Regions from separate parts of the Cryobacterium sp. AP27 genome, predicted to be linked through region 2. Evidence: predicted binding sites of a transcription regulator. Region 2 holds the regulator's gene; the other holds the start of a gene.
The links. The regulator HrcA, encoded in region 2, represses chaperone genes, less so after heat shock. The targets are predictions, from matches to a motif close to TTNGCACTCGNNNNNNNCGAGTGCNAA.
Positions count from the first base shown of each region.

Region 1: the regulator HrcA is predicted to act here: its motif matches at 3,337-3,363, upstream of groES (co-chaperone GroES).

Region 1 covers NZ_CM155285.1:230,592-235,984, forward strand. Annotated here, with positions in the region: gene tsaD (tRNA (adenosine(37)-N6)-threonylcarbamoyltransferase complex transferase subunit TsaD) at 1-433, shown strand, start outside; gene AC1MB9_RS01175 (DUF4190 domain-containing protein) at 519-902, shown strand; gene AC1MB9_RS01180 (hypothetical protein) at 979-1,533, shown strand; gene AC1MB9_RS01185 (hypothetical protein) at 1,596-1,997, shown strand; gene AC1MB9_RS01190 (class I SAM-dependent methyltransferase) at 2,106-3,308, opposite strand; gene groES (co-chaperone GroES) at 3,439-3,735, shown strand; gene rarD (EamA family transporter RarD) at 3,872-4,834, shown strand; gene AC1MB9_RS01205 (ABC transporter substrate-binding protein) at 4,876-5,393, shown strand, end outside.
Region 2 covers NZ_CM155285.1:1,645,784-1,651,176, reverse strand. Annotated here, with positions in the region: gene hemW (radical SAM family heme chaperone HemW) at 1-740, shown strand, start outside; gene AC1MB9_RS07855 (DUF4870 domain-containing protein) at 755-1,132, opposite strand; gene AC1MB9_RS07850 (DUF4870 domain-containing protein) at 1,198-1,638, opposite strand; gene hrcA (heat-inducible transcriptional repressor HrcA) at 1,806-2,834, shown strand; gene dnaJ (molecular chaperone DnaJ) at 2,911-4,017, shown strand; gene AC1MB9_RS07835 (16S rRNA (uracil(1498)-N(3))-methyltransferase) at 4,030-4,770, shown strand; gene AC1MB9_RS07830 (HIT domain-containing protein) at 4,790-5,167, shown strand; gene AC1MB9_RS07825 (PhoH family protein) at 5,154-5,393, shown strand, end outside.

The sequences.
Region 1 (5,393 bases), 1.4 Mb from region 2:
GAGCAAGCCCAAGGACATGGCGCAGCACCGCTACGACTTCTCCTTCTCGGGACTGAAGACATCCGTGGCCCGCTGGGTGGAACAGCACGAAGATGCCGGAAAGCCGGTGCCGATCAACGATGTTGCGGCGAGCTTTCGGGAGGCCGTCGTCGATATTCTGCTCACCAAGGCCGTGGCCGCCTGTGTCGCCTACGACGTGCCCCGGCTGCTGCTCGGCGGTGGGGTGATCGCCAACCGACGGTTGCGTGAGGTTGCCGCCGAGAGAACGGAAGCCGCCGGCATCGTCTTGCGGGTACCCCCACTGTCGCTCTGCACCGACAACGGCGCCATGATCGCCGCGCTCGGAGCCCAGCTGATCATGGCCGGGCACGAGCCGTCGTCGCTGGATTTCGGGGCGGATTCCACCCTCCCGGTCAGCGACATCCAAGCATAAAACCCCGTCTCACCAAGCTATATTCTCAGCTGCGGGATATTCTGGGGGAAGCGCCCCCCCGTCAGTTGTTTTGAGGAGTTCTCACATGTCAGATTCCACCAATAACGTGCCTCCGGCCGAACCGACACCGCCCCCCGCGTCCGCCTACCAGGCCCAGCCGGCACCCGTGTATGCGCAGCAGGCTCCGACAGGTTACGCAGCGCCGACCGGCCCGGGCCCCGAGACCTTCAACGTGCTCGCGATCGTGTCGTTCGTCAGCGCATTCGTGGTGTCTCTCGCCGCGGTCATCTGTGGGCACATCGCCCTGTCACAGATCAAGAAGACCGGCGAGAAGGGCCGAGGCTTCGCAATCGCCGGTGTGGTGCTCGGCTACGTCGGCATCCTCGCCGGAATCATCACCGTTATCGTGGTCATTGCGCTGATCAGCAGCGGCGTTGCGATGAACCCGGAGATCTTCCGCGACCTGTAGCGCGGCTGGGAACCAGCCCGCAACGTTCGGCACCAACGCCGGCAGCGCCCGCACCATTTCGAAAGGAACGAACTCCATGAGTGATCCGACTACCCCGCAGGTTCCCGACGTTCCCGACGTTCCCGACGTTCCCGACGTACCGCAGGTGCCGAGCGTTCCTCCGGTCGCGCCGCCGTCCGCGCCCACGCCGCCCACGCCGCCGCCGGCGCCGAGCTACGCGGCGCCCACCCCGCCGCCCAGCTACGGAGCGCCGACCCCTCCGTCGGCCGGCGGCCCCGCCACCCCGCCGCCCGCCTACGGCGCCCCGGCGAACCCCTACGCGTCGGACCCCTACGCGGCCGCGCCGGCCAGGAAGCAGCCGATGCTCAGCATCCTCGCCATGATCGCGGGCACCATCGGCGTCATCGGCTCGCCGATCGCCATCATTCCGTTCGTCGGAGGATTTCTCGGTCTGCTCTTCCCGGCTGCCGGAGTCGTTCTCGGTTTCCTCGGCAAGAAGCGGGAACCGGCCGCACGCGGATTCTGGCTGACCGGAATCATCACCGGCTTCGTGGGTATCGGCCTGATGATCCTCAGCCTCGTGCTGTGGGGTCTGCTCTTCGCCGCCGGCAACGCGTATAACGGTTATTGATCCGCTGGCGGGTCACCCCCAACGGGGTGGCCCGCCGGCCCCTGGTATCACGGAGGACTGCAATGAGCGGAGCGCACCGCGACGCTGACGCCGACGACGACGTTCGGCTGGACCACACTCGTCCGCCGGCGCCCCCCGGCAGCGAACTGGCCTGGGAATCGACCGTGACCGCGCCCACCGAGTGGGTTCCGTATGTCTACACCGACGCGGAAATGCACGCGCACACGACCCGCCGCCGGCTGTCCATCGCGGCCCTGGTCTGCGGACTGCTGGGTTTGCTGCTCGGGATCATCGGCGTGTGGGGCATCTTTGTCTCGGTGACCGCCGTGATCCTGGCCCTGATCGCCCGCACCGTCGAGTACCGGGCGAAGGTCTTCTGGCTCAGCGGCCTCCTGACCGGCCTCGGCGGCATCCTGCTCGCCGTGTTCTGGTTCCTGTACGTCACTCAGGTCGTTCTGGGCTGAACCGCCGGGCACGTTGACTCGGACTCGCCACGCCGCATCCGCGCGCTGGGAATGCGGCGTGTCACGAAAACCTCCGAGGGCCTCCGTGTGCCGTGCAGGGGAGCGCGGTCAGCGCACGCGCTCCACGAGCAGCGCGACCCGATGCCCGGCCGCGCGCGTGAGGATCAGGGTCGCCGATTCCGGCCCCTTGAGCTTCAGCCGGGTACGGAGGGCGGCCGGGTCCACGTCCACTCCGCGTTTTTTGATCTCGAGCGTGCCGATGTGGCGTTCCTGCAGTGCCAGGCGCAGCTTCTTCTCGTCGACCGGCAGCACCTCGAGCACTCGGAACGCGCTCGCAAACGGGGTCTGCACGAGTGCGGGCGCCGTGAGGTACGCGATGCCCTCGCTGAGCATTTCGGCGCCGAGGGTGCGGGCGAGGTCACCGATCAGGCGCGCCCGGATGACGGCACCGTCCGGCTCGTAGACGTAGCCGCCGAGGTCGCCCACCGGGGCGTCCTCGCTGTCGCCGCCCGCGGTCATCTCGACGACGCCGCTCGACGTCAACAGCAGCGCGGAACGACGGATGCCCTCCCGGGCGAGCGCGCCGAACCAGAGCCCCATCTCCACGAGCTGGCCGTCAACGGACACCCACTGTGCCTCTGCCTCGGACGGGATCAGGTCGCGGTCGTGGCCCGGACCGAGTTTCACGCCCACCGGCATTCGCTGGGCCAGGGCGAAGGCCCAGTCGAGGGAGGGGGAGTAGTCGTCTGGGCGGGTGAGGCGCGAGGTGTTGCTGTGCCCGCTCGTGCGGCGCGCCGGGTCGAGCCAGGCCGCGTCGAAGCCGTCCAGGTCGACCTCTTCGGCGGGGGAGTGCACCACGCTCGCCTGGGGAAAGGGCGCAAGGTTGTAGCTCGCCACGGTCGCCGTCACCTCGTCGGCGTCAACGGCCGTGACGTCGAGGTCGATGGCGGCCATGGCCATGGCGTCCCCGCCGATGCCGCACCCGAGGTCGACGATGCGAGGAGGCCGATCCGTGCCCGCGCCAAGCGCGGCGAAACGACCGGCGTGCAGCGCGGCGACACGCAGGCGCGTGGCTTGCTCGAGTCCGGCCTCGGTGAAGAGCATACGGCTGGCGAAATCACCGAACTTGGATCCGGCCTTCGCGCGCAGCCGCGCCTGGCTCAACGCCGCAGCCACCAGGCCGGCGGCATGGCCGGCCTTGCGCAGCTCGCTCACCGCCCGCACGACGTCGATGGTGTCGTAGCGCGGAAGGGAATCGAGCAGGCGTAAACCCTCGGGCGAAAGCAGCTCGACGAGCTCGGTGCGTTCCATTGAACAAACCTATCAATCGCGCCCGCATCTGGCACTCACGTTGCGTGAGTGCCAGATGCACCCTAAGCTCGATTTAGCACTCTCGTTGTGAGTCTGCTAACCCATATCTTCGTAAAGAAAGAGGTCAACCGTGTCGGTCTCCATCAAGCCGCTCGAGGATCGCATCGTCATCAAGCAGGTCGACGCAGAGCAGACGACCGCTTCAGGACTCGTCATCCCTGACACCGCCAAGGAAAAGCCCCAGGAGGGTGAAGTTGTTGCTGTCGGCCCCGGCCGCATCGACGACAAGGGCAACCGCGTCCCCCTCGACATCGCCGTCGGCGACAAGGTGCTCTACTCCAAGTACGGCGGAACCGAAGTGAAGTTCGGTGGCGACGACCTTCTCGTTCTGTCGGCTCGCGACGTTCTCGCCGTCGTTGTTCGCTAAGTAGTTTCACCCGTACGACAAGAACTCCCGGATGGCCTTGCCATCCGGGAGTTTTTTTGTGTTCCCCGGCGTTACATTCCAATGTGGCAACACCGGGTGCGATGAACGTTGGCAGAGTTGTAGACAGGAATTTTCAATGACGGATGCTCCGCCGAGCCCGACCGTGTCGGCCACTGCTGTCGGCACGTCGCGCTCTGACCACACTCGTGGACTGCTGTTCGGTTTTCTCGCCTACGGCCTCTGGGGAATGCTTCCCCTGTATTTCCTGCTCCTCACTCCCACGGGAGCGTTCGAGGTCGTCGCCTGGCGGGTGCTCTTCTCCCTCGTGTTCTGCCTCGTGCTGCTCACCGCCACGCGCAAATGGGGCGCGCTTCGCGCCGTGCTGCGCCAGCGCCGGGTGATGTTCACCATGGGTCTCGCCGGGCTGCTCATCTTCGTGAACTGGCAGACCTACGTGTTTGCCGCCATGACCGGTCACGTGGTCGAGGCTGCACTCGGATACTTCATCAACCCCATCGTCACCGTGCTGCTCGGCGTGCTCATCTTGCGGGAACGGTTGCGTCGCATCCAGTGGATAGCCGTCGCCATCAGCCTCGTCGCGGTGATTGTGCTCACCGTCGGCTACGGTACGCTTCCGTGGATCTCGCTCGTGCTGGCCTTCTCTTTCGGCTTTTACGGCCTGATGAAGAAGCGGGTGGGCCCGCGCGTCGACGCGGTCACCGGACTCACCCTGGAGACGGCGTGGGTGGCCCCCGTGGCCATCATCCAGCTCGTGGTCGTCGGGAGCCTGTCCGGCCTCACGTTCGGAACGGTGTCTACGGCGCATACCCTGGGTCTGCTCGCGGCCGGTGTGGTGACCGCGGTTCCCCTCCTGCTGTTTGCTGCCGCGGCGCGCCGACTGCCCCTCACCGTACTGGGGCTGATCCAGTTCGCGGCGCCGGTGCTGCAATTTCTCGTGGGTGTCGTCATCCTGAAGGAACCGATGCCCCCTGAACGCTGGGTGGGATTCTCCCTGGTGTGGGTTGCGCTCATCGTTCTCACTGTGGACATGATCGCTTCCGGCCGGACTGCCCGGCGAGCGTCCCTCGAACTGGTCTGATCCGAGGCTACGCTCGGGGAACACCATCCGATTGGACTCCGATGCCCCGCCCCGCCCTTCTTGCCGCGCTCCTGGCCGCAGCGCTCGTCACCACCCTCGGGGGGTGCTCGGAACCCGTGCCGGTGCCCGCGACTGCCGCCCCGACGCCCGCGCCGGTGGTTCCCACCGGTGACGGCGTGCTGCGCATCGGCACCCTGTTTCCGTCAACCGGAGACAACGCGGCCGGCGGCGCCGCCCAGGTGGCCGGATCAGAAATAGCCGCACGGGAGATCGCCGCCCAGGGCGGCGTGCTCGGCCAGCCGGTGCAGCTCATCCATCGTAATTCGGCGGGGGATGAAGCGGCGAACTTCACGAACCTGATCGACCGGGCCGTGGATGCGGTGCTGTGGGACGCTCAGACCGCGGCAAGGCCCGAACTGGCGGCATCCGTCGCTCCCGCGGCGCTGCTCTCGCTGAATGACCTCGTGAACGGCGGCACTCCCCTCGCGGTCAGCGCGGACTTCGGCGCACGCCTGACCGTGGCCGATCCGGGCCTGACCGACACGGCGGGAGCGGCGGA
Region 2 (5,393 bases):
TTCTGGCCACTCTGGAACGCACCCACGACCCGGACCGGGTTCCCCTCGTCGTGCGCTGGGCGCGCCAGGCGGGGCTGGACGTGAGCCTCGATCTCATCTACGGCACCCCGGGGGAGACGATCGCGAACTGGCGCGCAAGTCTGGAACAGGCCATCGGCCAGGCGCCGGATCACCTGAGTGCGTACTCGCTCATCGTCGAGGAGGGCACCAAGCTGGCCCGGCAGATCCGTCGGGGCGACGTCGTACCCATCAACGACGACCAGCAGGCGGAATTCTACGAGCTGGCCGACGAGCTCCTGGCCGAGGCCGGATATCACTGGTACGAGGTGAGCAACTGGGCAACGGATGCGGCGCACGAGTCGCGGCACAACCTCTCGTACTGGCGCAGCCACGATTGGTGGGGCGTTGGTCCCGGAGCGCACAGCCACGTGGGCGGGGTGCGCTGGTGGAACGTGAAGCACCCGGCGGCCTACGCCGAGCGGGTGCTGTCCGGTGTGTCACCGGCCGTCGGACGGGAAGCGCTCGATGAGCCGACCCGGGAGCTCGAACGGGTGCTGCTGCTCAGCCGGATTCGCACCGGGATCCCGATCGCATCGCTGGCCGAAGCCGGGCGGCACGAGGTCGCCGGTTTGATCGCCGACGAACTCATCAATGCCAGAGCGGCCCTGACCGGGTCCATCGAGTTGACCCTGAAGGGGCGACTTCTGGCGGATGCGGTCGTGCGACGCATCACCCCATAGGGTCGCCCGGCGGGTCAGCTGACGAACTTGAACGAGAGCGGGTATGTGTATCCCTCGCCGCGGTTCGCGGCGAGGCCCGCCAGAATGCTGAACACGATGACCAGCGCCCAAATGGCGAATCCGAGCAGGTAGCCGACGAAGATGGCGGTGAGTACGGCCGACACGGCGTAGCCGATGGCCGCGGTGATCTGAAAATTCAACGCCGTCGCGCTGTGCGCGCGGATGAACGGTCCGCGCTCCTTTAACAGCAGGTAGCCGAGCAGCGCCGGCACAAACGAAAAGAAGATGCCGGCCACATGGATGAGCGTGGCCCAGAGTTTCTCGTCTGCGGGGCTCAGCGGCGCGGCGGGCGAGGAGCGGTACGGATCGCTGGGCGGGGTGGCATCAGACATTCGGTCTCCTGTATCAACGACCGGCATTCTGGCGCTCTGCCACCGGCCCTCCCAGCGTACCCGGGCTACTTGATGAAGCGCACGGACACCGGATACCGGTACGTGCCGCCGTCTTTCACCGCCAGGAAGCCCATGATCGAGAACACCACGGTCATGATCCACACGACCAAACCGAGGAAGTTGAACAGGAGTCCGATCCCGAGCGTGATCAGGGCAAGGAACGTTCCGATGAAGAACACCGCGAACCAGGCGATGGTGACCGTGATCTGAAAGTTCAGTGCCTCTTTGGCCTCGATGTTGGTGCGCCGACCGCGGTCCTTGAATACGAGCCAAATGATGAGGGAGGGAAGAATCCAGAGGATCCCGCCCAGATGGGCCAGGGAGGCCCATTGTTGATCTTCGGCCGCCGTGAGCGGCGCCGCGGCGGCCGCGGACGGGTACGAGGACTGTGGCTGGTTCTGGCCGGGGTCGGGGTCGCGGGGAGCCTGCGCGTTTGGATCGCTCATGATCATGCCTTTCACAATGAATGTGTATGAGACCGCGTATATGCATAAGTTACTGCGACCCCCCTGCGGGAGCAATGGGCGATATTGTCCCTGGCGCGATATGATTGGCACTCAGGCAATGTGAGTGCCAGTGTTGTGGTGCGTACGACAGGTAGGGAGGCGTGACGATGGTTTCTGATCGTGGTCTCGACGTCTTACGCGTCATCGTGCAGGATTACGTGGCATCTCGCGAACCGGTCGGGTCCAAATCCATCGTCGACCGGCACTCCTTCGGAGTCTCGGCTGCGACCATTCGCAATGACATGGCCCTCCTCGAGGAGGAAGACCTGATCGCAGCGCCGCACACGTCGTCGGGGAGAATCCCCACCGACAAGGGCTACCGGGTCTTCGTCGATCACCTCGCGGACCTGCGGCCTCTAACGCCGGCTCAACGACAGGCCATCGAGACGTTCCTCGGCCAGTCGGCGGATCTCGACGAGGTTCTCGTGCGCAGCGTGCGTCTACTCTCTCAACTCACCCATCAGGTCGCACTGGTGCAGTACCCGTCGCTGTCCCGCGCCAAGGTGCGGCACATTGAACTTGTCTCGCTCACCCAGACCCGGGTGCTCTCCGTGCTCATCACGGATTCCGGCGCCGTCGAGCAGCGTGTCATCGACCTGCCGCTTCCCGTCGACGAGCCGACGCTCGCTCAGGTGCGTTCGCACCTCACCGCCGCGATTGTCGGACTGACCATGACGGATGCTGCGGCGGCGTTGACGGGCGCGCCGTTGCTTGTTGCCCCGGGAAACCGAGACGTCGATGCCGTGACCGAGCTGATCACGTCGACGCTCCGGGAGCAGGTCGGCGCCAACGGCCAGACCAAACTGGTGATGGCCGGAACCGCCAATCTGGTTCGAACGGAAGAAGATTTTTCCGGCAGCATCTACCCGGTGCTCGAGGCGATCGAGGAGCAGGTCGTTCTCCTGCGCCTGTTCGGCGAGATGGCCACTGACCAGCACGGGGTCTCGGTCAGCATCGGCCGCGAGAACGCGCCGTTTGAACTGGCCGAAACCTCGGTTTTGACGAGCGGATACAGCTCAAACGGCAACCTGGCCCGCCTTGGCGTACTCGGCCCCACCCGCATGGATTACTCCAACAACATGGCGGCCGTCCGCGCCGTCGCACGCTACCTTTCCACCCTCCTGGGCGAGAGCTGATCCATAGCGCACCTGACCCAGACAGCACCGACAATCACCTACTTCCGTAACAACAGAGCAACGAGGAGAGCCACCTTTGGCTGACCACTATGAAGTTCTCGGCGTGAGCCGCGACGCAACCACCGACGAAATAAAGAAGGCGTATCGACGCCTGGCCCGCCAGCTGCACCCGGACGTCAACCCCGGCGCAGAAGCGTCCGAAACATTCAAAAGCGTCACTCACGCCTACGACGTGCTGAGCGATTCCGCGCAGCGGCAGAAATACGATCAGGGCGGGCAGAACGGCGGCGGATTCGACGGCCAAAACTTCGGCAACTTCGGCGACATTTTCGAGACGTTCTTCGGTGGTGGCGGCGGATCAACGCGCGGTCCGCGCTCCCGGCGGGAACGCGGCCAGGACGCGCTCATTCGCGTGGAACTGGACCTTGCCGAGGTCATCTTCGGAACACACCGCGACCTCGAGGTCGATACGGCTGTGCTCTGCGGCACCTGCAAGGGATCGTGCTGCCAGCCCGGAACCGCACCCGTCACCTGCGACATCTGCCACGGCAGCGGCAGCATCCAGCGCGCCGTGCGCTCCCTGCTGGGCAACGTCATGACGAGCAGCCCGTGTGGTTCCTGCCGCGGCTTCGGCACCATCATCGCGACGCCGTGCACCACCTGCTCCGGCCAGGGACGCGTTCGCGCCCGCCGCACCGTGCCCGTGGACGTTCCCGCGGGCGTGGACACCGGCCTGCGACTGCAGATGCCCGGAAGCGGCGAGGTCGGCTCGGCCGGCGGCCCGAACGGCGACCTCTACCTCGAGATGAAGGTGCGTCACCACGACGTCTTCAGCAGAGACGGCGATGACCTCATGTGCGCCCTGGAAGTTCCGATGACGTCCGCGATTCTCGGGACCACGGTCAAGCTCAAGGCGCTCGACGGCGACATCGAAGTGGAACTACGCGCCGGTGTGCAGAGTTCTGAGATTCTCACGATCAAGGACCGTGGCATCACGAAGCTGCGCGGCAATGGCCGCGGAGACCTGAAGATCGGCATCCAGGTCATCACGCCCATGAAGCTCGACCACAAGGAGCGTGACCTCATCGAGCAGTTCGCTGCGCGGCACTCCGCGCCCGCGCCCGCGCTCAGCCACTACCAGCAGGGTCTGTTCGCCAGGCTGCGCGACCGCTTCCTCAGTTAGCGGACAACGACCGTGGCCAATTTCTACCTGGCGCCCGAGCTGCGGGCGGAGGACTCCGCGAGCGGTTCCGTCGTGAGCGTGACGGGTTCGGAGGCCCGGCACGCCGTGACGGTCAGCCGCATTCGCGCGGGCGAACGGTTGCTGATCGGCAACGGTGCGGGACTCGTGTTGTCGGGCACCGTCGTCACGGCGGGCCCGGCGGAGTTCACCCTGCTCGTCGACTCGGCGACGGAGACGGCGGCTCCCACGCCGCGCATCCGTCTCGTTCAGGCCCTCGCAAAAGGTGACCGCGACGAAATGGCTGTGCAGGCCGCGACTGAGCTCGGGATCGACGGTGTCATCCCCTGGGCCGCGGCGCGCTCCATCTCCCGCTGGGAGGGGCCGAAAATTGCGAAGGGTGAGGAACGGTGGTCGAGCATTGTGCGCGAGGCCACCAAGCAGTCGATTCGGCCCTGGCTGCCCACGATCGGCGCGCTGGCCGGCACCAGGCAGCTCGCGGTTCTTGCCACGACGACGCGAATGCTGCTGCTGGAACCCACCGCCTCGGTGCGGCTGACGGCCGTGGCCGCGCCGAACGATGACCGCGACATCGTGCTCGTCGTCGGACCGGAAGGCGGAATCTCACCGGGGGAGCTGAGCCTGCTCGAACAGGCCGGCGCCACCCCGGTGCGCCTCGGCGACACGGTGCTGCGCACGTCAACGGCCGGTCCCGCCGCTCTCGCAATCCTGAATGCGACCCTCGGCCGCTGGTAGTCGCGCTTAAGATAGAGACATGTCTTCTCCCGGCGCAGAACCGTCCATTTTCAGCCGCATCATCGCCCGCGAAATCCCGGCGACCATCGTGGCGGAGACCGACCGCATCATTGCCTTCGAGGACATCGCCCCGCAGGCCCCCGTGCACATCGTCATCACCACGAAGGCGACGCGGTACCGCAACGTCGTCGAGCTCGCGGCGGGGGACCCGGCGCTCCTGGCCGAACTCGTGCACGTGGCTGCCGGCATCGCGGACGACCACACGCGCGGCGAGTTCCGGCTCGTATTCAACACCGGCGCCGCCGCCGGCCAGACCGTCTTCCACGTGCACGCGCACGTGATGGGCGCCGGCGACCCGTCGCAGCCGCTCGGTGAGGGGTCCCTTGGCTCCCTCTGATCCGAAGGATACGCCGCGGCGGGAACTTCGGCTCCGCGTCGATGGGATCGCCATGGTGCGGTTGCTCGGTCCCGAAGACCGCTACCTCTCCACCATCGAGCGGCAATACCCCGATGTGAGCGTGCACGTCCGCGGCAACGACATCACCCTGATCGGGCGCGGGGATGACGTCGAATCCGTGCGGCGTCTCATTGAGGAACTGCAGCTCATGCTGCGGGACGGACAA